3 regions of the Shewanella sp. GutCb genome follow, and region 1 is predicted to be linked to each of the others. Evidence: riboswitches for the same ligand, from Rfam matches in the RefSeq annotation. Region 1 holds a riboswitch; each other region holds the start of a gene.
What was found. Region 1 has a riboswitch for thiamine pyrophosphate ahead of CXF86_RS22070 (TonB-dependent receptor). Riboswitches for the same ligand answer to the same signal wherever they lie in the genome.
Positions count from the first base shown of each region.

Region 1 (7,558 bases):
CGACAGTCGCCATGAAACAATTTTAACCCCATCATGGCCATTGCCTCCTTTGGTCCACAGCCAATAACCATAAACGGCCATCGCCATATAATAAACGTTAAGCACCGATTCCATCAGCAATGACACTTTCCAAAACAACACCGTATAAATTGCAGTACTGGTTAATGCCGCGGGCCAACACCACACGCTACCTTTCATCGCGAGTATCAAGTAGGCTAAAGCCAGCAGCACAGCAACCGCTTCCCACGCTGTTAGGGCTTGCGCTTCACCGAATGCTGATGTAAAACTGTCGACTAACGATAGCCAGAAATCTGCCATTGACTTAAGTCTCTCTATTAAAAATATATACTATTAAAAGCTCAAAATAAAAAGCCACAAAGTATCGATAACACCCTGTGGCTAATTGTCATTACGGCTGTGGCTTATATTACTTTAGCTTAGTTATTCACTGTGGCTTAAGTCGAGCTCACCACCAATAAATTTACATACAAATACCGCTTTGCCCCACTTTTCGTGGGCCGCTTCCATCTCTGTTGCCAACATTGCCATCACCTCGGCGTACTCACCGCACACCTGTGTTGCCATAGCGTTAGTCACACGTTGGATATTGTCATAGGTATCGACCCGGCCTATAAACCACCTTATTGGATCTAAATAATTGTCTTGTAGTGGGTAGCAACTAATTTCTGCCGTTAACTTCATTTTTGACCTCAAGCACTTATTGTTGGTAACAATATTAAAGAGTAATAACTATTTATTAATTAGGATTTACATAAACTTAACGTTTAAAGTAACCCCTAGTTGGCGTGGATCACCATAGCGCACATATTGCTTATCTGCCCAGCCTAAATCTGGCTCGTTGCCAAAATAGAAGCCTCGAACGCCGTATTTTTCATCAAATAGGTTACGTCCCCAGAGATATGCAGACCACATGTCAGCTTCGTAACCTATTTTGGCGTTAAAAATTTGGTATGCATCTGATGTAGACTCGTTACTATCCGAGTAATAAAAATCACTCTTACCACTGGCATTCACGTTAGCAAACCAACCAGCATCGTTGCGATAAGTCGCGCCAACACTAAAGGTAAAGTTAGGGGAATGCGCTAGCTCACGGCCAGAAAGATCGACTACGGTGCCATATTTATCTTCGTACTCGTAATCACCATAAGCGGTTTCTAACCAACCTAAACTGGTGTAAAGCTTTAGGTTATCGGTTGCATACCAGTTGCCGTCAAGCTCAGCACCATAGTTATGAGAACTGCCTGCATTTTCGGTAAAGAGAATAAAATTCCCCTCTTCGCCAGGTACTGTCGATTGTTGCGATGCCGCGACTTGTTGATCTTGTCTATCCATAAAGAATACCGACAGATTAGTGCTTGCTTGACCATCAAACCAAACCGACTTCAAACCCACTTCGTAGTTATAAAGAATTTCAGTGTCGTACTCTTTTTTATCGGCGAGTTCACTCGGCAGTGACATATTAAAGCCACCCGCTTTATAGCCTCTCGCCACGCGGATATATGACTCGTGGTTTTCACCGAGTGCTTTGCTTAACGCAATATGCCCGCCCCACATGGTTTCGCTTGGCTTAAATTCGTCGCCATCTGAATCACTGTATTCACTATCTCGACGCTCTGTCCGCAGTCCTACCGACAAAGCATAGCCCGAACCTAGGTCTGAATCTAATTGACCAAATAACGCATAGTTTTGCGCCTCGTATTCCGCACTTAACTGACTATAAGTATCCATAGTCTCATTGTCTTCTTGTAGATCCATTGCGTATACACCGACGAGCCAGTCAGTACTGCCCGCAAATATACGGCCTGATTCAGTTGAAGCTAACCTAAACTCTTGCGTGATGGTCTGCCTGTCGCCTTTCTTATCCCAGTTATACTCATATTCACAAGGGCTACCATCGCAATCTCGACTGTCCCAATAATCAGGGTTAGCCCAGTCACCGTCATAGTTATGGTGAGTTTTTGACTGTGCCAGAGAGGTTAATGAAGTCAGTTCAACATTTTCAGCACCAGTGTAAATAAACTTTAAAACGGTGCCGTTAGTACGTTGCTTATCAACGCCAGGTGCATCCGTTAACGTATCAAAACCGTTATTATCTAATGTCCAAGCATCATATCCATTATCGTAATTTGCATGTAAGTAAGTCAGGTCAATTTCTAGTTCTTCAGTCGCGTACCAACGTAATTTTGCGCGACCAGTGAATTCATCACGGTTATTAGTATCGCTCTCACCAAGATAAAGATTATCTCGATAACCATCTTGCTGATGCTGTTGCAGCGACACACGGTAAAGCAAGTTTCCAGAATCGGTTAATGGACCCGAGCTAAAACCACTAAAGGTCTGTAAATTATCATCGCCTAGCGAGATCTCTGCACCATTTTCAAATACGTCGGTAGGATCATTACTTTTAAGGTAGATAAGACCTGCTAACGCATTAGCGCCATAACGTGTACCTTGAGGACCGCGTAATACTTCAACTTGTTGTAAGTCGTACATGCTTGAAGCCATGCCTAAACCGGACAAATCGATATCATCAACGATAAAGCCAACAGAGGAGTTAGGTGCGCCTTGATACTCTTCTTGCTCACCGACACCACGAATTTGGAAGTATTTGGGTCTTGAGCTACCACCGGACCAGTTGAAATTAGCAATTGAGTTTAAGATATCTTCAAAGTGCTGTGCACCTTCATCCTCAATTTGCTGCTGATCAATAACGGTGACGCTTGATGGCATTTTTTCTAGCGATGTGCCCCGAAAATCAGATGTCACAACCATGACTTCCATCTCATCAACAGGTGTTTCTGAGTCAGTATTGGCAAACGTAGGTGATGAAACTAGCGCAGCCATGACGGCAACCGCTATAGGAGAATAAGTTTTTAGATTTAACATAGGACCTCAAATTAAAATTTTGAGATCCGGCAACATAAAGAAGCGTTCGGGAAATGAATTGTGGCCCATTCCTACGCCGGTATTAGCCGGATCAGGTTCTAAGGGTTCGTTTTTCAACATCTCAGTTAAAATCCACAATATCCAACTTATGGTTTATAGACTTTAACACCCCTTGGCGCGGCCGATTATACATGAATTTCACAAACTGATGACAGTCTTCTTAACGTTTACAATCTTTATGCATAAAAAAACGTCAGCTTTGCTGACGTTTTCATAACAAATATAATTTCTAATCATCTACATATTAATTTGAAAAGGCTTTTCTTACATATAGCTCAAAGCGAGTTGCGTTAACATTAGGCGCAACCGCTGATACTTGTAGCTGCTGCTTGCCATGCAATTTTACTGACTTCCAGCTTACGCCTTCATCATCAATCGTCATGCCACTGGTATCAAACCAAGTGAATTTATACTGCAAGCGCAAGTCAGTAGAGACCTGACTAATAATCGTGCCCGTGCCTTGTAAAAAACCACCTTCAGGGCGCGCCATTACACTTCGTACGGTGACTTCTTTACCAAAGCTGTTGTTATCAACACGCACTTCACCTTTAGAACCCACCATTAAGCCTGCTGTGTGTGGTGCACAAGCCGCGACAATCAACGCTGTAAATAAGCCTAAAATCAATTTTTTCATTTTGTTCCCTAGAATAAAATCATTCAGTGTTAATACAAGGATAGCTAAGTTAATCTATTAAAAAATGGGCTCTTGCCGTCGCAATCAAGTGTTTACGATTAGTCTGCCAACAAGTAATGCTCACGTTAGCGACTCGTCGACCTTGGCGAGTGATCTTACATTCAGCAAAGCTACCTTTATGGTAGCCAGCTCTGAGATAATCAATTGAGAAATCAACTACTTTTGGTACTTTAGTGGTCTGCATAAAGACCATTAGCTGCACAATGGCTGACATTTCCATAAAACCTGCGATAACACCACCATGCAGTGCAGGTAGTACTGGGTTACCGATATTATCATCTTTTGCTGGCAGCTTAAAAACTAGTTCATCGCCAAAACGCTCAACACCCATTCCAATAAACTGGGCGTAAGGCACATGTTCAAGCAAGTGACCAAAATCATTTAGTTCCGTTGCTTTTCGTACGATACTTTTGAAATCTAACTTTGTCGCATCAGATTCTGAATGACTCGGGTTAGTCATGACGCGGCTCTCCCATCAGTGCTTGTCTAAACTCTTCGCCAACCATTTCTGGACTAATTCGCATAAACGAGCCTACCGCATTAGCAATGGGATCATCGATTGAATCTTGGTAAGCAATAGCACGAGTAAAAGCGACGCTAGATGACAATTTATAACACTCTGCAAAACCATAGACTGGCTTAAACGGTTCAGCAGGTTTCATGTAATCAACTCGCAGATCAAGCGTTGGTGAGATCTCCAAAGCACCAAACTGATAAAAAATAGAACACACGACAGCGCAGCCACTGGCCGTATCCATCAATGTTGTTATCACTCCACCGTGGATCACACCAGTGTCTGGGTAACCAACAAGTTGAGGATCATAAGGCAGCTCAATGAGCACATGTTTATCACTGCCCTCTAACACCTTAAGCTTTAATTTTTGGCACTGAGTAAGTTGCCCAACAAATCGACTTGCCATCTCCGTTAACGGAAAAACATCGGCAGCTTTTTTCATCGTTTTTGACTCAACATAGGGCCTAAAGAGTGGCCTCCGACTAAATGCATGTGAATATGGAAAACCTCTTGGCCTGCGTGTTCATTACAGTTCAAGATCACGCGATAACCGTCTTCTGCTATCCCTTCCTCGCGAGCCAGTTTGGCCGCAACAGACATCATTCTTCCCAACGCTTTCTCATCGGAAGCCTTAATATCATTTATTGTCGGGATCAGATGGTTAGGAATAATCAATATATGCGTCGGTGCTTGTGCACTGATATCTCTAAATGCAGTCACTAGCTCATCTTGAAATAGGATATCTGCTGGAATTTCACGTCGAATAATTTTGCTGAATATGGTTTCTTCGGCCATTTTATTGCTCTCATAAGAATAAGTTAAACCTAGTATACTCGAAAAACGGCATCTGGCGATTCGCGTTTTTATGCGTTAAAAAGTCTATTTGCAATGATTTGAGTGCCAATTGAACAGCTGTATACACAATATGATTGACTTTAGGACCATATCCATTTTAAATAAATAAAAAATTACAGGACTCATCATGCTCACCGCTAAAGAAACCGCACTGCTTAATGCTGCCGCCGAGCTGATAAAAGAAAATGGCATGATCGCGCTCAATATGTCCGACGTTCACAAAAGAGCTGGTTACTCACGCGCTGCTCAATATCAGTCATTCAGTGACAAAAACTCACTACTTGCCGCACTTAGCATGCGTGAACTGGTGTTGAATACGTATGCGTTAGAAGAACAGCGTTACTCAGATCTTAGCGGGGATTTTTCAGTTGTTTTAAGACCTGTTGTGTATCGTTACCTCAAATTATCAGATCGACTTATGATTGACTCAGCTTTTAACAATATGCTTAAAGAAGTGAGAAAGTTACCTGATGAAGAGCAATTTATATTTTGGAAAAGAGGCTTTGAATTTTTAAACAGTGAACGTGAGCAAGACAAGTAATATTAGATTTGGTGCTCGTTATATGTACATGGCCAAAACAACACCGCTTTCCGTTGATTTGGCCCATAGATTATCCAAGTTAACTCTGTTCCTTAATCAGGTAAACAACGCCATCTTTTTCATAAACATTTTTAACTTCATTACCTTCCCCAAGCACCACCACTTTATCGCCTTTATTGGTTACCGCATTACCGGCAGCATCTAGCACAATAGCTAAGCCTAATGCTGAAAGCAGTGGCGTATGATAAGCATGGTAATGAAGATGACTTCTAGGAATGACAATCACTTTTGCACGTTTATAGGACTTGTAGGGCTTATTAACTTTCTGGCATTTCACTCCACCCGCCCTATCACAACCGACAGTGGCCGCCTCAGCAAAAAACATTACCGATAAAATAGTAATAACCAACATAATAACTTTAATCATATTCATCTCTTTCGATCTCATAGTTTAACCACGAAAGCGATAATACCAAATGAATACACAACTGTATAGCAATGAGTTTAGTTGTGATGGTAGTGATAAAAAAGGCACTTAAGTTGAGCGCCTAACAATATCAGTAAAGTCAATGAGAGCTTAATCCCATTGAAGAGATTTATTGAATGACTTCATGGGTATTCATTTGTGCCCAAGCGATTGCTTGGCCGCGGCTAGAAACTCCAATTTTTCTAAAAGCACGATATAAATGGGTTTTAATCGTACTTTCACTCACAAATAGTTGATTGGCAATATCAATGTTGGTACTCCCTGAACGCAGGACCTGCAGTACTTCACGTTCTCGGATAGTCAGAGCGTCTGACTCTTCATCAGTACTGACGTTATGAACATCTTGTTGATTAAAATCGTCTGGAATACAAGTTAACCCCTGAACTATTTTGGCCATGCCTAAACCAATAGTGTCTAATGAGGCGCCCGAATAGAATAGACCCGCTGTAATATTGCTTTGAACTAAGAATTTGGCATCTACTTGTTGAGGATAATGCAGGAACACAACCCGAGCCCCACTCCTCTCTTTATCTAACCTTCGTTGAATTTGATAGGCTTTTGGGATATCTACACTAGAGAGATCAATAATGACCAGACTTACTCTGTTTTCAGTAAAATAATCGATAACATTATCTGGAATAACATTATGAATTTTAACTAAAAATTGTTGAGGCCATCGAGTATTGAGCAGATCGACTAATATTTGTGATCGGGTTACAATAACCCAGTGCATAACTTTAAACATTTAACTCTCCATGTTTATATGGTAACCATCCTTGTATCTATTAGTGTAATACAAAATTCAAATAATGAACTAACGAAAGAAATTCAGCATTGAATATTTATAATTTTCATACTATTTTTGCTATCGAAAATCCAGATTGTATACCTCCATAGTCTGTTAATAAAATACGCTCGTCGCTGTTATAAGCCCTCTTCCTTTGAGACGTCAATTCATTCAAAAATATAGCAAGCCAATCTTGAGTACAACTCAAGATATAACCCATCTTAAAACAGGGCAAGTAGTACGGCCAACAACCCAAAAAATACAGTCAAACATTGCCAAAAAAGCAATGGTTGACGATCAATCAACGGCGATTTCACGGCTGATTGCTGCCAATGTGTTACCGGCTGAGTCATCTCAAACAACCATTCACGGCTGTCAGCTTGGCGCTGCTCTGGCGCAACACTAAGCCCCTTTTTAAGGGCTTTATCCATCCAGATTGGCACCAGCGGATTAATGTCATAACTGGGGGTATACTTAAGCCGTAAAAAATCCTGTTTTGTTTTACAGTGCGACTGCTTTCCATCGAAGGGTAATCGACCCGTTAACATCTCAAACGCTATGACCGCAATAGAATAAAGATCCGCTTTTTGATTAACTTGATAACCCAATATGCTCTCTGGGGCTGAATAATCTGCAGTACCCAAGATTAGGTCTCGTGGTAAGGGGCTGGTGATCTCAGCAATACCTTTAATAAAACAGGCGCCAAAATCGAT
Region 1 covers NZ_PJBL01000106.1:143,019-150,576, reverse strand. Annotated here, with positions in the region: gene pnuC (nicotinamide riboside transporter PnuC) at 1-318, opposite strand, end outside; gene CXF86_RS22075 (hypothetical protein) at 442-702, opposite strand; gene CXF86_RS22070 (TonB-dependent receptor) at 769-2,907, opposite strand; TPP riboswitch at 2,959-3,090, opposite strand; gene CXF86_RS22065 (YcfL family putative periplasmic lipoprotein) at 3,212-3,601, opposite strand; gene CXF86_RS22060 (PaaI family thioesterase) at 3,651-4,121, opposite strand; gene CXF86_RS22055 (PaaI family thioesterase) at 4,114-4,617, opposite strand; gene hinT (purine nucleoside phosphoramidase) at 4,614-4,970, opposite strand; gene CXF86_RS22045 (helix-turn-helix domain-containing protein) at 5,158-5,571, shown strand; gene CXF86_RS22040 (hypothetical protein) at 5,651-5,998, opposite strand; gene CXF86_RS22035 (helix-turn-helix transcriptional regulator) at 6,168-6,803, opposite strand; gene CXF86_RS22030 (bifunctional protein-serine/threonine kinase/phosphatase) at 7,067-7,558, opposite strand, start outside.

Region 2 (7,558 bases), on a different contig from region 1:
TAACCTGGATATTCTGTGTAAGCGTTATGGCATTGATAACTCACGTCGCGATCTCCATGGCGCATTGCTCGATGCTGAGATCTTAGCTGACGTTTACCTCATCATGACTGGTGGGCAAACAAACTTTAACCTATCGAGTGAGAAAGCAGGGCAAGAAGGCGGAGGTATAAATAAACTGCCTAGAGACCGCGCAATACTTAAAGTGATCAGCGCAACGGCCGATGAACTAACTAGACATGAAGAGCGACTCGATTTAGTTGCTAAATCTGGACAGTGTATTTGGCGAGGATAGACCTCATTCTATGATTAAACGCGTAACAACTTGTGTGGTGATGGCATATTTGGGGCTAATGATAACTCATTGTGCCGTCGCCGAAGTGATGCTTTCATCGCAGGCATCAGAGTTAAAAAATCGATTTAGAATTGACCATATGGTCGACAGTGTCACGCTACTTATCCATCGTGAATACGGCAGCTCACCGGTTATTATCGTGCAACCTGACGGCAGTAAATGGTATATCAGTCGTCATCCTGAGCATGTTAAATGGATGGATGGCCTAACTGGCGACATGATCACTATCAAAGACCCAATGCCAGGCCCCTGGCAGTTAATCGGTAAGGTGGTTGAAGGTTCTGTCATCGATAAAGTGTCAGTGCTGTCCATTGATGTAGATCCGATCCCACAGCCGCTGTACCAAGGCGAGCGCTTAAAACTCACCGCCCGCTTGATAGGTGACGAGCAAAAGGTACGCCTACCCGGGTTAGATTACTTAATGAGCTGGACGGCAAAATTTATCAGTGATAATAATCCAGCCGATGAAAACTTTGCAGCCGGTAGCGTTATCGTGGGGACCTATCGCGATAATGGCGAGTCATTAGACGAGCGACCCGATGACGGTGTATTCACCAGTAAACTGAATCTAAACCAGGCTTGGGGCAGCTACACACTGCAAGTGATGGCTAAAAATGCGGTGCTTGAACGTAAGTATTCTGAGCCCTTTAGGTTGTCAACTCGACCCATTGCTGTCGATATTGTTGCCCCACAAAACCTCGATTCAGGTGAGTGGGATCTGCGGATCAATGTAGATGAAAATGAACTGGTTTTGGCTGAGACTCATGTTGAAGCTGAAATCGTAGGGCCTGCGGGAATGCGTCTTCAAGTCACGGTTTCCGAGATAAATAGCCCCGAGACCTTGTATAGCCTACGCAAGGTGAATGACTTTGGCAGCTATAGAATAAAGCTCACGGCGGTCAGCACCACCCAAAACGGCCGAGAGATCTACTTGACGTTACCGGAACTGTTTTTTAATTTTATTAAACCGCCAGAACCACCACCGTCAGCTGAAGAACTCGCCGCTAAAGCAGATCTCCAAGCTCAAAAAGCTGAAAGCACAGCAAAAGAAGAAGCGGTGTTTTGGCTGATAACCGTGAATACGGTGTTGTTTATTTTAGGCATATTGGTTTTGTTGTTTGTTCGTAAACGCAGTAACTTAAAGAAAGCACTCGCTGCGACGCAGGCGAGAATGGATAAAGAAAGTCAGCAACAGAAAATGACATTAGCGTTGGACGAGATTGATTTATCGATGCCTGAAGATTTCGATGATCCAAAAGCTGGATAATTAACCACCGCGACAGCCGTTGCAAAGCGTTGAATATCGGGATTGGTCATTTTTTAGCTGGTTAGTCATGGTTGACGCAAAAAATGATTGACTGAGTTTGGCAGTCTACGTATTATTCATCGCACTTGATGTGGAGCGGTAGTTCAGTTGGTTAGAATACCGGCCTGTCACGCCGGGGGTCGCGAGTTCGAGTCTCGTCCGCTCCGCCAATCAAGTGCTAAATTTAAAGCTATTTGTTAGTGACATAATGAATAGAATAAAAGCTAATCTTTAGTTAGTTTTTATAAGAGTTTAGGAGTGGTAGTTCAGTTGGTTAGAATACCGGCCTGTCACGCCGGGGGTCGCGAGTTCGAGTCTCGTCCACTCCGCCAATTTAGTGTCAAGTTTCAAACTATTTATTAGTGACATAATAAATAGTATAAAGGCTAATTTAGTTAGTTTTTATAAGAGTTAGGAGTGGTAGTTCAGTTGGTTAGAATACCGGCCTGTCACGCCGGGGGTCGCGAGTTCGAGTCTCGTCCACTCCGCCAGCATAAAGACGAAAGCCTCATCGAAAGATGAGGCTTTTTTCGTTTATAGCCGCTTCGTACACCCATCAGGCATTTGCACTAACTCACATTCCCCAATGCTGGTAAGAGCCGTTACTGATTCATAATATATTCAGTTTAACTAATCCGATATTTTCTTATGTAATACCCGTTGCATTAAAAGTTTGAGCATTCAGCGGGAATTAAAACCCTATAGGCAAGATGGGGAGATTGAAGCTAATCGTTATTCTCGGCTCTGGCATCCTCGGTAATTGCTCCTGCATTATTCTACCTTCGTCCATTCTTGGACTCGTACCTCCTAAATCTGGCCGCCAAGGGTGGGAATGTCTTATTTGGCATGGCAAGTTGACGAAGCGTCAAAGCTTTCTTAACTGCGCAGAAATATTGTTTAATTAGTATCCAAATCGAATGCATAAGATGATAATTAGTTAACTCAGTTAGCATTCTCATCAAAAAGCATGCTCTTTACAAATCGATTAATGATAGTGTGTGGTGATTAGTCGGGGAGCCAATAGGCTGAGATCATAAAATGAACCCGTTGAACCTGATTCAGTTAATACTGACGTAGGGAACTAATGGTCATTTGAGGCGTTCTTCCTGATCCGTTTCTTTTGCTGAGATAGCACCTTTTGGCGCATTTATTCTCACACGACTGTTTTTTCCTGACTGTTAGTTAGGGAAATAAATATGTCTTCATTAGTCACCACAGCATCTTTAACTCCATTCGTTACGACTCCTATTGTATTGACCATTGCCGGTTCAGACAGCGGTGGTGGTGCCGGTATTCAAGCCGACATTAAAGCCATTTCAGCGACTGGCTGTTATGCATGCTCTGTTATTACGGCATTAACGGCACAAAATACACAAGCGGTTACGGGTATTTACCCGATCAATGCAGAGTTTGTCGAGCAACAACTTGATGCCGTATTTTCGGATCTCAATGTGATTGCCGTAAAAATTGGCATGTTAAGTGATTCAAATATCATTCGTTCTGTCGCTAAAAAAATTAAACAGTACACCCCTAAATATCTCGTAGTTGATCCCGTCATGGTCGCAACCAGCGGTGATCTTCTTCTCCACTCCTCTGCCATTGATAGCCTTAAATCGGAACTGCTCCCTCTGGCTGATGTCATTACCCCTAATTTGCCAGAAGCCGCTGCGCTAATTGGCTGCTCAGTCCCCAAAAACGAAGATGAAATGATTGCTATGATCGACGAACTTCGTCAATTAGGCGCTAAATCTGTTTTGCTAAAGGGTGGCCACCTAGAAACCGATGACAACAGCACTGATTTACTGATCCTTGCCGACAATGTTGAGCGTTTATCAACGGAGCGGATTAAAACTCGCAATACACACGGAACAGGTTGCACCTTATCTTCTGCAATCGCCTCTTACTTAGCTCAAGGGCATGAATTATCAGCGGCGGTAAAACGGGGCAAATACTACATTACTCAAGCGATTGCCCATGCTGATGAGTTGAATATTGGACAAGGACATGGGCCCGTGAATCACTTTTTTGTCTTAAACACTCAAGGGCAGTCGTAATGAAGCTAGAGCCATGTAATAACAGCCTCGGTGCAGTTATCTCAAATGGCACTTTGCAATACAAAGACAGCGCAGCGGCCATTATGTCGGGTTTAAACATGTCCATCGCTGCAGGAAAGTGGACGGCGATATTGGGTAAAAGTGGTTGTGGTAAAACTTCAATTTTGCGTTATATGGCAGGTTTATTGACAGATAAAGTGATGTGGTCGGGTGACATTCACATTGATGGGGGAGAATGCTTAGAAGGCAACATTGCTTACATGGCGCAACAAGATCTATTGATGCCGTGGTTAAACGTACTTGATAACGTCTGTTTTGCTCACAAATTTTCGGTGAACACTCAATTTAATGCCAATCAAGCCCGCGCGATTGAATTGCTAGAGCGTGTTGGATTAAAAGGGCATGAACAGAGTATGCCCGTGCAACTGTCTGGAGGAATGCGTCAGCGTGTGGCGTTAGCAAGAACGTTAATGCAAGACAAGCCGATGGTATTAATGGATGAGCCCTTTTCTGCGTTAGATGCGGTTACTCGCCATCGACTGCAAGCGCTTGCAGTCCAAGTCTTGGCGGGTAAAACCGTATTACTCATCACGCATGATCCGCAAGAAGCACTTAGATTAAGTGATGCGATTTATATCATGCAAGGTCAACCAGCCTCAGCGGTGCTTTTACCGGTGCCAAACTCAACCATTCCACGAAAATTTGATGCGGAGCTAGCGATTCTTCAGCAACAGATCATTGATACGTTGGAGGTTGACTATGTCTAAGCTACTTTCAATCAATCATGAGCACTCCGACAACCACATTGCATCTCAAACGATTGTGTTACAAACGGAGAGGGCAGAGCCAAAAGCGTTACCGAAAAGCGCTAAATCGATAGGAAGAATCATCGTCAGTGCTGCTGTAATACTGGCGATATGGCAGTTTGTTATTATGATTTTCGCGTTGCCCAGTTTCATTTTTCCGAGTCCGATAGCGGTGTTTGAAAAACTAATACAGCGTTACGATGTGTTGTTATTCCATTCATGGATCACCGCGCAAGAGATTATTCTTGGTCTTGGTTTGGGCCTTTCTATGGGGTTATTGTTTGCACTCCAAATGCTGCTGTTTGACCCACTTCGACGTTGGTTATTGCCTATTTTAATTGCGAGCCAAGCCATTCCTGTATTTGCTATCGCCCCGATTTTAATGCTGTGGTTAGGTTACGGCATTGCGTCAAAAATCGTGATGGCGGCGCTGATTATCTTCTTTCCGGTGACAACTTGTTGTTACGACGGTTTACGTAATACTCCAACCGGTTACCTCGATTTAGCGCACACCATGGGCGCATCAAAATGGCAGTTACTTAAACACGTTCGCTTGCCTGCTGCCTTACCTTCATTAGCGTCTGGGATCCGTGTTGCAGTGGTCGTTGCGCCTATTGGTGCCGTGGTGGGGGAGTGGGTAGGATCAAGTGAAGGGCTTGGTTATTTAATGCTGCAAGCTAATGCTCGAATGATGATTGATGAAATGTTTGCCGCCTTATTCATTCTTGCTGCTTTATCCGTCAGCCTTTATTTTCTCACTGATGTACTGATTCAAAAACTCATACCGTGGCAACACGATAAATAGATTGATAGCGTAAGGGATTTAAACAAATGAAAAAGATCATGATTAAAGGAGCGATGGCTGTGCTTATTGCAAGTTACTCCTTGATGGCGAGTGCTGAAGATAAAGCGATGACATTAATGTTGGATTGGTTTGTAAATCCAAATCATGGCCCTGTGGTGATTGCTCAACAAAAAGGCTATTTCAAAGAAGAAGGCTTGAACATTACCATTCAAGAGCCTGCGGATCCCAGTATGCCAGCCAAATTGGTGGCCGCTAATAATGTCGATTTAGCGATATCCTATCAAACCAGTTTAACCATCGATGTGGCTGCAGGATTGCCACTGATCCGCTCTGCGACACTGATTGCGACACCACTCAATACCTTAATGGTGCTTGATAATGGAAACATTAACTCACTGGCTGATTTAAAAGGTAAGAAAGTCGGGATCTCGATTGCGGGTAACGAAGAAGCGACCATTGGCACCATGTTAAAAACAGAGGGTGTGGATTTCTCTGAGATAAAAATCATCAATGTTGGATGGGCGCTATCGTCATCATTAGCGTCGGGTAAAGTTGATGCGATTTGGGGAGGATTACGTAATTTTGAAACCAATCAATTAGCGTTAGAAGGCTATAAAGCAAAATCCTTTTTTCCTGAAGAGCATGGAGTACCATCGTATGATGAACTGGTTTTTGTGGCGAATGCAAAAACCTATGATGCCGAAGCTTTAAAGAAGTTTAATCATGCAATTGAAAAGGCAACACAATTTATTGTGAATCACCCAGAAGAAGCATGGAGAACCTTCGTTTCTTACGCGCCAGATACCTTGAATAATGAATTAAATAAGCGAGCATGGAACGATACGTTAACGCGCTTTGCTTTGCGTCCTGCCGCCGTTGATTTACAACGCTATGATCGTTTTTCTGCATTCATGTATCAACATAAGATCATTAAAACGCTGCCTAAAGCACAAGATTTTGTACCCGTTTTGTAAACAACTTCCCCCTTTTTAATGTTAGAGACAAATATGAATCATCAAGACCTAATTCAAGCGTGTCAAAGTGAATGGAATGAATATACTGAGCACTATTTTGTGAAGGCATTAGCGGTCGGCGAGTTAGCTCATTCGTCTTTCTTACATTATTTAAAACAAGATTTTTTGTTTTTAAAGCAATATGCCCGAGCGTATGCCTTGGCGATTTACAAAGCGAGAACCTTAGCTGAAATGCGGATGGCATTACCGAGCGTGCAAGCGTTATTGGACTCAGAAATAGCCCATCACTTAACGTATTGTGCTGAATGGGCCATTTCAGAGCCTGAGATGGAAGCGGAACCCGAAGCCTTTGGTACGGTGGCGTATACGCGCTTTGTATTGGATACGGGAATGTCCGGTGATGTGATTGATTTATATGCCGCGCTAGCGCCATGTTCAAAGGGATATGCTGTTATTGGCGCGCAATTATTAGCAAGTGAATCCACGATATTTGAGGGTAACCCCTACGTTAATTGGATCAAGATGTACGGTGGAGAAGAGTTCCAATCTGGTGTTCAAAAAAGCATGACACAATTGGATGAGCTGCTGGCTGATATTGATATAAACAGCCAACGAGGCCAGCGTTTATGTCATATTTTTAAAACCGCCACTCGAATGGAAGTCGCATTTTGGCAACAAGGTCTCGACGGCGCCTAAATGGGCACACCAAATACAAAATAGGAAAGCATCATGACAGTTATGAATACGCAAAAAATTATTGCAGCATTAGCGACACTGCGTGAGACAAAACCATTGGTGGTGAATATCACAAACTACGTTGTGATGAACAATACTGCGAATGCCTTATTAGCGTTAGGTGCATCCCCCATCATGGCGCATAGCCAACAAGAAATGGCAGAGATGATGAGTTTCTCCGGTGCCTTAGTGATTAACATTGGTACGTTAGACAGTGTTTGGACGCCACGAATGCATTTTGCCGTCGAGCAAGCCAATGCCAATAATAAAGTGGTGGTACTTGATCCTGTTGGCTGTGGTGCGAGTCAACTTCGTACGCAAACGGCTCGCCACATTGCTGATGCCGCGAATAAGCTGATCATTCGTGGTAATGCGTCTGAAATTATCGCATTAGCGGGTGAAAACGCGCAAAGCAAAGGGGTTGATGCATTAGACAGCAGTGATTCCGCATTAGGTGCTGCGCGGTATGTGGCGCAAGAGTATCGGTGTAACGTCGTTATTTCTGGTGAAACCGACTATGTGGTTA
Region 2 covers NZ_PJBL01000012.1:3,934-11,491, reverse strand. Annotated here, with positions in the region: gene dnaQ (DNA polymerase III subunit epsilon) at 1-292, shown strand, start outside; gene CXF86_RS07170 (TIGR03503 family protein) at 303-1,619, shown strand; tRNA gene CXF86_RS07165 (tRNA-Asp) at 1,752-1,828, shown strand; tRNA gene CXF86_RS07160 (tRNA-Asp) at 1,914-1,990, shown strand; tRNA gene CXF86_RS07155 (tRNA-Asp) at 2,073-2,149, shown strand; TPP riboswitch at 2,659-2,755, shown strand; gene thiD (bifunctional hydroxymethylpyrimidine kinase/phosphomethylpyrimidine kinase) at 2,855-3,712, shown strand; gene CXF86_RS07145 (ABC transporter ATP-binding protein) at 3,712-4,479, shown strand; gene CXF86_RS07140 (ABC transporter permease) at 4,472-5,323, shown strand; gene CXF86_RS07135 (ABC transporter substrate-binding protein) at 5,350-6,297, shown strand; gene tenA (thiaminase II) at 6,331-6,993, shown strand; gene thiM (hydroxyethylthiazole kinase) at 7,027-7,558, shown strand, end outside.
Region 2: it holds a riboswitch for thiamine pyrophosphate, as region 1 does, so the genes downstream of both, thiD (bifunctional hydroxymethylpyrimidine kinase/phosphomethylpyrimidine kinase) here and CXF86_RS22070 (TonB-dependent receptor) in region 1, are expected to answer to the same signal.

Region 3 (7,558 bases), on a different contig from region 1:
ACGACTTCAGAATTTAGCGCTAACGCCACCGCATCGAGTGCAATGGTTTGATGCTCCAATACCTTAACAAGTGACGTTCCAATTGAAACGGTTACAACTTCATCATTGAGTACAATGCTGATCATCTGTCTATCTCCTAGATCTCTAATCTTTAGATTGCTCACGGTTTGAGACTCATGACGCCCTGCACACCGTACAATCAGGGTCCCGTGCCAATTTTGCTTGCCGCCAAGTAAATTTAGCGCCATCGAATCGGTATAATTGCCCCAATAACTGATTGCTATCGACTTGAGTCTTTAGCTCATCTATCTGGTGATCCGCTTTTGCATTATGACTAAGCAATAAATTTAAGCTCATTAATGCCTGCATTGACGCCAAGGTGCCCACCATAGGCCCAAGTACGCCGACCGTTTGACAACTCTGACTGACGCTCATGTCGCTTGGGTATAAACAGTGATAACAACCAGTATCAGGACATTGTTGTTGGTTCACACTCAGTAGCTGACCTTGAAAGTTAGCCGCAGACGCTGATACCAAGGTGACCTTATGCTCAACGGCCAGCTGATTGACAACTTGCCTAACCGAAAAATTATCTGAGCAGTCCAACACCAAATCGAATTTTGGCTGATTGGCATTAAACAGCTCGACCCCATTGTCTGCCGTCAAATAGCGTTGAAAGCTATTGAAATGACAATCACTGTAAGCTCGCATTAGCTTTTTGGCTGCGACATGGGCTTTGTTGCCTCCTAAATCCTCAACAGTAAATAGCAACTGTCGAGGAAGATTGGAGCGCTCAATGATGTCACCATCAATGAGCGTTATCTGGCCAATGCCAGCGGCAGCCAAGTACTGAGCAGCCAAATTGCCTAAACCGCCCACCCCCACAATGAGTACATGAGATTGACTAAAGATGCTTTGCCCGCGTTCGCCCACTTCAGGCAGTAAAATTTGCCGTGAATACTGCATAAATGCTTGATCAGAGAGCGCCATTGCTTACTCCCAACGTCCATTCATCTGCCAATGTTTGATAGGCTTTTGCAGGATCATTAGCTTCAGTAACGGCTCGAACCACCGCCACATCATCAACACCACTGGCTTTCACCGCAGCAAGATTACCGGCATCAATACCGCCAATAGCAACAATTGGCAGCTCTCCTTGCATGAGAGCAACATAGCGAGCCAGCTTGCTTAGCCCTTGAGGCGCCGAAGGCATCTGCTTAGTGGTGGTGGGGAATATGTGCCCAAAAGCGATATATGATGGCTGGTGCTGCATTGCCAATAAGATTTCAAAATAACTATGGCTCGATAAGCCCAGTGCAATATCAGCTTCGTTAAGTCGTTTTAAATTACTTTCAAACAGATCTTCTTGGCCTAAATGCACACCGTAGGCTTGGTGCTTTATGGCCAGCTGCCAGTGGTCATTAATGAACACTTTCGCTCTGTAGTCTCGGCCCAGCGCGATTGCTTGAACAATTTTTTGCTCAAGCAAAGGATCGTTTTCATCTTTAACCCGCAGTTGAATGGTTTTGGCGCCTGCACTGAGCAGTTGCTGCAAAAGATCAATCTCTGCAACCACAGGATAAACGCCTAATGGCTCAACGATTTCTTTAAAAGCATAAACCTGCTTACTAATGGCATTAACGCCATAAAGGGACTGATTCAATGATGAAAGAGGCTCAATAAAGGGATATGACAGCAACTCATTTGGCCAACCACAGCGCGCTAAACAACCTGGTCCGCTGCCGGGTTGATAACTGTTGTGTAATCCTTGCGACACATAAGCTTTTGCAACCACAACGGCGTCATTCAATACAAATCCATGTGCCATAACGGCAGCAATTGCCGATGACAATGTGCAACCAGTGCCGTGACTATTGTTAGTGGCTATTCTTGGCGATGTTAACCAAAAAGTCTGGTCTCTATGCAAACTAGAGATCCCTGTCACTTGGTAGCAAACAAGCAAATCGCGGGCATGCTCTTGGTGCCAATGTGGCCCTTTATCGCCCCCTTTAGCCAGTACCGATGTCGCTAATAAAACCGCAATAGAGGTTGCCGCCTTTATACTTTCATCAGCTGTCGATAATGGACGCCCAGCTAAAATCTCCAACTCACTCACATTAGGCGTAATTAACGTCAGTAAACCTTTAAACGGACTAAAATCGAGTTGTGCACCTTTAGCCAGTGCGTCGCCGCAAGTCGCTATCATCACAGGGTCAAGAATGACGGGTACAGTTAGATTATCGCCTTGCCATTGCGCGAGTTTGTCCGCTAACCAGCTTGCAACGATATTAATCTGCAGCTGACTTGCCAATAAACCAATTTTAATTGCCTTTGGTATGAGATCCGCTGCTAACGTATCAAGTTGCGCCACGAGCATCTCGTCAGAGACCGCCTCAACCGCTGCTACCGTCACCGAACTCTGTGCCGTGACAGCGGTGATCACGCTGCAACCATGTGTTTCAAGATCAAGCATGCTGGCCAAATCGGCCTGAACCCCTGCACCGCCGCCGCTATCGGAACCCGCAATCGTCCACACTAATGGACGATTGCTCGTTGGCAGTCGGCTAGAATTAACCTCAGCCATAACTACTCCTCTAACGCGACGACTTTACTTTCAGCGCCAGTGCCAGCTTCGTGATATAACTCAGCGCCCTTGGCCTTAAACTCAGCTGACATCTGCGCCATGCCACTGCTAATATCACTATCCGAAAGCGCTGATGTTTCAGCTTGACCGCTATAGGCTTGATACTCTGCGGGTGACTTAACTTCGACCCCCTTTGCTTCAACTTCTAACGCCAGCTTCTCTTGCGCTGCGGCGTAGTCGCGAACCTCTTGGCTTATTTTCATTGAACAGAACTTTGGACCACACATAGAGCAAAAGTGAGCCACTTTGGCTGACTCTTGCGGCAGTGACTCATCGTGATAAGCGCGAGCCGTTTCAGGATCCAAGCCTAAGTTATATTGATCTTCCCATCGGAACTCAAAACGTGCTTTTGAAAGTGCGTTATCTCGAATTTGTGCACTTGGGTGACCTTTAGCAACATCGCCAGCATGAGCCGCAATCTTATAAGCAATAAGCCCCTGTTTAACATCGTCTTTATTAGGTAAGCCCAGATGCTCTTTTGGCGTCACATAGCACAACATTGCACAGCCATACCAGGCAATCATCGCCGCGCCTATCCCAGAGGTAAAGTGATCATAACCAGGCGCTATGTCGGTCGTTTGCGGGCCTAAAGTATAAAAAGGCGCCTCATCACAAATATCTAATTGCTTATCCATATTCTCTTTAATGAGGTTCATTGGAATATGGCCAGGCCCTTCAATGATGGTCTGAACATCGTATTTCCAGGCAATTTTAACCAGCTCGCCTAAGGTCTCGAGCTCCGCAAATTGAGCTTCATCATTGGCATCAGCAATCGAGCCCGGACGCATACCATCCCCTAATGACAGTGAGACATCATAAGCTGCACAGATCTCACAAATATCTCTGAAATGTTCATAGAGGAAGTTTTCTTTATGGTGCGACAAACACCATTTAGCCAGAATAGACCCCCCGCGCGATACGATGCCCGTGAGGCGTTTTGCGGTCATGGGTACGTAACGCAGCAATACACCCGCATGGATAGTAAAGTAGTCAACGCCTTGCTCAGCTTGCTCTATCAAGGTGTCGCGGAATGTTTCCCAGTTAAGATCTTCAGCAACACCATTCACTTTTTCGAGTGCTTGATAGATAGGCACGGTTCCAATGGGGACAGGAGAGTTGCGGATAATCCACTCTCGGGTTTCGTGGATATAACGACCGGTAGACAAGTCCATTACCGTATCAGCCCCCCAGCGGGTAGACCACACCAGCTTTTCAACCTCTTCTTCGATAGAAGAAGTCACTGCTGAATTACCAATATTGGCGTTCACTTTCACTAAAAAGTTACGTCCAATAATCATCGGTTCAGCTTCAGGATGATTGATATTTAACGGGATAATGGCTCGACCACGAGCAATTTCACTGCGAACAAACTCAGCAGTGATTGGCTCATCGATAACGGCGCCAAAGCTTTCGCCCTTATTTTTTTGAGTTAACATAGGGTCGGTCACCTCTGCCATTGCCATATTTTCGCGAATAGCGATATATTCCATTTCAGGGGTGATAATCCCTTGGCGGGCATAGTGCATTTGCGTTACGCGCTGACCTGACTTTGCACGGCGAGGAGGCACTAACGACTCAAAACGTAAATGGTCTAAACCATCATCGGCCAAGCGTTGCTGGGTAAAACCAGAGCTGACAGCGGGTAACTGTTCGGTATCATTTCGTTCAACGATCCAGTTATGACGTAATTTATCTAAGCCTTTGTGCACATCAATATTGGCATCAGGATCTGAGTAAGCCCCAGCACAGTCGTATACTTTCAGCGGTGGGTTAGCTTCAAATACAGGATTTTTCTCATCACCACTGAGCAAAGTGTCAGCTTGATGAATTTGGCGCATACCGACGTTAAGATCAACGCGGCTACCTTGAAGATAGATCTTCTCGGAATTTGGGTGTTGTAACGGTTTTAGGTTATCGATGAACTGTTGAGCTTGAGCTCGGGTTTCGCGGCGTTTAGACATTAGCAAACTCACTATTATAAAAATGAAGTTGCTTGTCAGGAGAAATGAGTAATTGAAAGTTGAAAATGAAACCGCGTCATAACGCTAATTCCAGATGCACTTAACCACCGAAATGTGACTGCTAGCAGCATTAATACAGCCGATACTATGCAGTTATTTCGCTTGTTACCTACGCAGGTTCTAGCCTGATCAGGTTCAACGGATCCCGAATAAACGGTCTCAGCCTTATGGCACTCCGACAAGATGAGCCGGCAGTATAAGCCTAACAGTGACTAAGAAACAAGTACAAATCATTCACAAACCTCTGTTATGGTAAATATTTTTATTGACTCATAGCTTATTGATAATAATACAAATAATTTAATATTGCATATTAAACTACTATTTATCATGAAAAATTATCACCTCAAAAACGACTATTTTCGACTAATCATTCTCTTTTCTAATCGTGCTGAGATAGCGTCATTAATCGCTTTTTTAACTTTATCGCCACCGCAGTTAAAGGGGTAACCGATATTTTCTGCGTAAGGGTTAATTTGGGTCGGCACCTGCACTATTCGAAAGCAGGTATCACCGTGACGTACGATACGGTTAGGATCGAGTCGATGATCTGTCGTGGGTATTTTGCTGTACTCATCTACCTCAGGAAAAACTAACTCTACCATGTCACCATCCATCTTACTCAAAGAGTGCGGCCCGCTATATTTATTGGCTTTATCGACAATCAGTGCGTCTAGTGCGGCATCATTTTTTCGTTGAAGATAGGATTGAGCAATAGCCATTGCACTACGGCGAGGAACGTACGTCGGCAGGCTCTTATTGATTCTTATGTCCGTTTTTTCCGATAAATCCGTTGTCGGCAGTATGGCTTCAATGGTGTTGTCAGCCTCCATCGCGGGTTCATGTACTGGCGATGTCTCGACAAGTTCGTCAGCCTCGGTGGGGTTGTCGCTATCTGTTGGCGAATGACGTGGCGATCTCACCTTAGTTGTTGAGCTGTCGATGCTATCCATCACCTCATCTTTTACCGGTTTAGCTTCGACATACAGGTATGATTGGATTTTGATTGGGGCAACAGTTGTAACCTTTAGCGTTTGTCTCACCCAAAGCTGATTAATAATACCAATCAATACAATGTGCAGTAAAATAACCCATATGAATGATTGAAACAGCTGAAATGAACGCAAGCAAGAAGAGCGTTTCACGCCGCCTTTATCACGATTATCCGCCTCAACAACGACCTCAGCGATAGAGGTTGATTCCGCAGCGGTGTTGATACCAAACATAGGTTTAACTAGAGGATGGCTGACCGGGAGCTCAAACTGTTTATCAGCCCTAATGACCGCCAAAGTTGCACTGGCTTCCTCAGTGCTTACCGATAAACTGAGCAGAGGTTGTCCTTTGCCATTCTCTGCTGCAAGCGCAGTAAAAACAGGTGCTGAGGATCTGCTAACTGATTTCATCCGATGAATAACTCTATAGTCCATAAGGTTCAATTAACGCCATGAGAAGACAAGGTTAACCTTAATAATGGCGTTATTTATAACGATTGACTCATGCTGATTTATTTAACATGAAGCTTGTTTGTGGCTGGTTAATTAATTAAGCTAATTTATCAATGAATAATAATCACTTAAAACATTAGATACCGCTTTATTACAAAAGTTCAACATCGAGTGTTATTGTCTTTTTTTATCATTGATCATCACTAATGTAATGGTGATTACATTGGACCTATTTTAAGCTAACACGTGTACGCTAAACTATGACTATTATCATTAAAGCTGATACACTGCAGCTAATCGTGGTCAAACCAGAAGTCATTTACGCCTTATGTCTACTCAAGAATCAACCTTGTCGCCAAAGCAAACCCTAGTATCAAGTGCTAGTTATAGCGTTAAAGAAGAGCTAGCAAACAGCTTAAGTCATGGGTTAGGCGTTGTGGCAGGTGTTATCGGCTTGATTATGTGTATTTTAAAAGGCTATGAGCAATTAACTTTTGTGCAAATGGCAGGTGTAGTGATTTACTGCGGCAGCATTATTTTGCTCTTTCTTTGCTCGACTCTATATCATAGCGCAACAGATAAAGCTTTGAAGCATAAATTAAAAATTGCCGACCATTGTGCCATCTACCTGTTGATAGCGGGTACCTATACCCCTTTAATGCTGATTAGTTTAGAAAATGAAAATGGCAACGGAAATGCCAACTTGGTGCTCATTGCCATTTGGTCATTGGCAATCGGAGGCATTCTTTTCAAGACACTCTTTATCACTCGCTTTAAAGTCTTCAGTCTAGTCTTGTACCTTGCCATGGGTTGGCTTTGTGTCACCGTGATGAAAGAGTTAATTGCAGGAATGTCGCCATTAGGCTTTAACCTTCTCATTATTGGCGGGTTATTTTACAGTTTAGGGATTGTTTTTTATGTTGCTAAACGCATTCCCTACAACCACGCGATATGGCACTTGTTTGTATTAGGTGGCGCCATTAGCCACTTCCTCTGCGTTTACTTAACGGTCATTTAATCGTGTATAAATGGTCTTCATTGTGTAATGACAATATAATACTAAATGACTGAGCTCTTATTTTAGACAAGGATTTGTTAGCGTATTGGCTTGATGTAGCGTAGAGGGTATTAGTCTATATATCGCGATATAGCTTTCTTCGAACAAAGACGACTTGTTAGCTTAGAGCCCCTATAACATTAACACTGTAGATGTCAGTCTCATCGATAAGGAAAAATAGACCACTTTCCTCCGGCAGCGAAACTATTTTTCTTTTACTGCACTTTTCACCATACTTTTTATATGTTGCATAAATGTCTTAAAATGGGGCATAAAATCTAAAAACAACGCATGTTTGCAATGTTCAATCATCACGGGACCTAATAAGCGTAGCGCAACAGCAACCTTAGTTGCAAGAGAGTCTTCCAACCCACTGCCTTTCTTTAAGTTT
Region 3 covers NZ_PJBL01000022.1:9,549-17,106, reverse strand. Annotated here, with positions in the region: gene thiS (sulfur carrier protein ThiS) at 1-125, opposite strand, end outside; gene CXF86_RS13210 (HesA/MoeB/ThiF family protein) at 175-990, opposite strand; gene thiE (thiamine phosphate synthase) at 977-2,584, opposite strand; gene thiC (phosphomethylpyrimidine synthase ThiC) at 2,587-4,605, opposite strand; TPP riboswitch at 4,755-4,853, opposite strand; gene CXF86_RS13195 (hypothetical protein) at 5,022-6,068, opposite strand; gene CXF86_RS13190 (PAQR family membrane homeostasis protein TrhA) at 6,439-7,128, shown strand; gene CXF86_RS22940 (DUF3861 family protein) at 7,372-7,536, opposite strand; gene CXF86_RS22935 (DUF3861 domain-containing protein) at 7,551-7,558, opposite strand, start outside.
Region 3: it holds a riboswitch for thiamine pyrophosphate, as region 1 does, so the genes downstream of both, thiC (phosphomethylpyrimidine synthase ThiC) here and CXF86_RS22070 (TonB-dependent receptor) in region 1, are expected to answer to the same signal.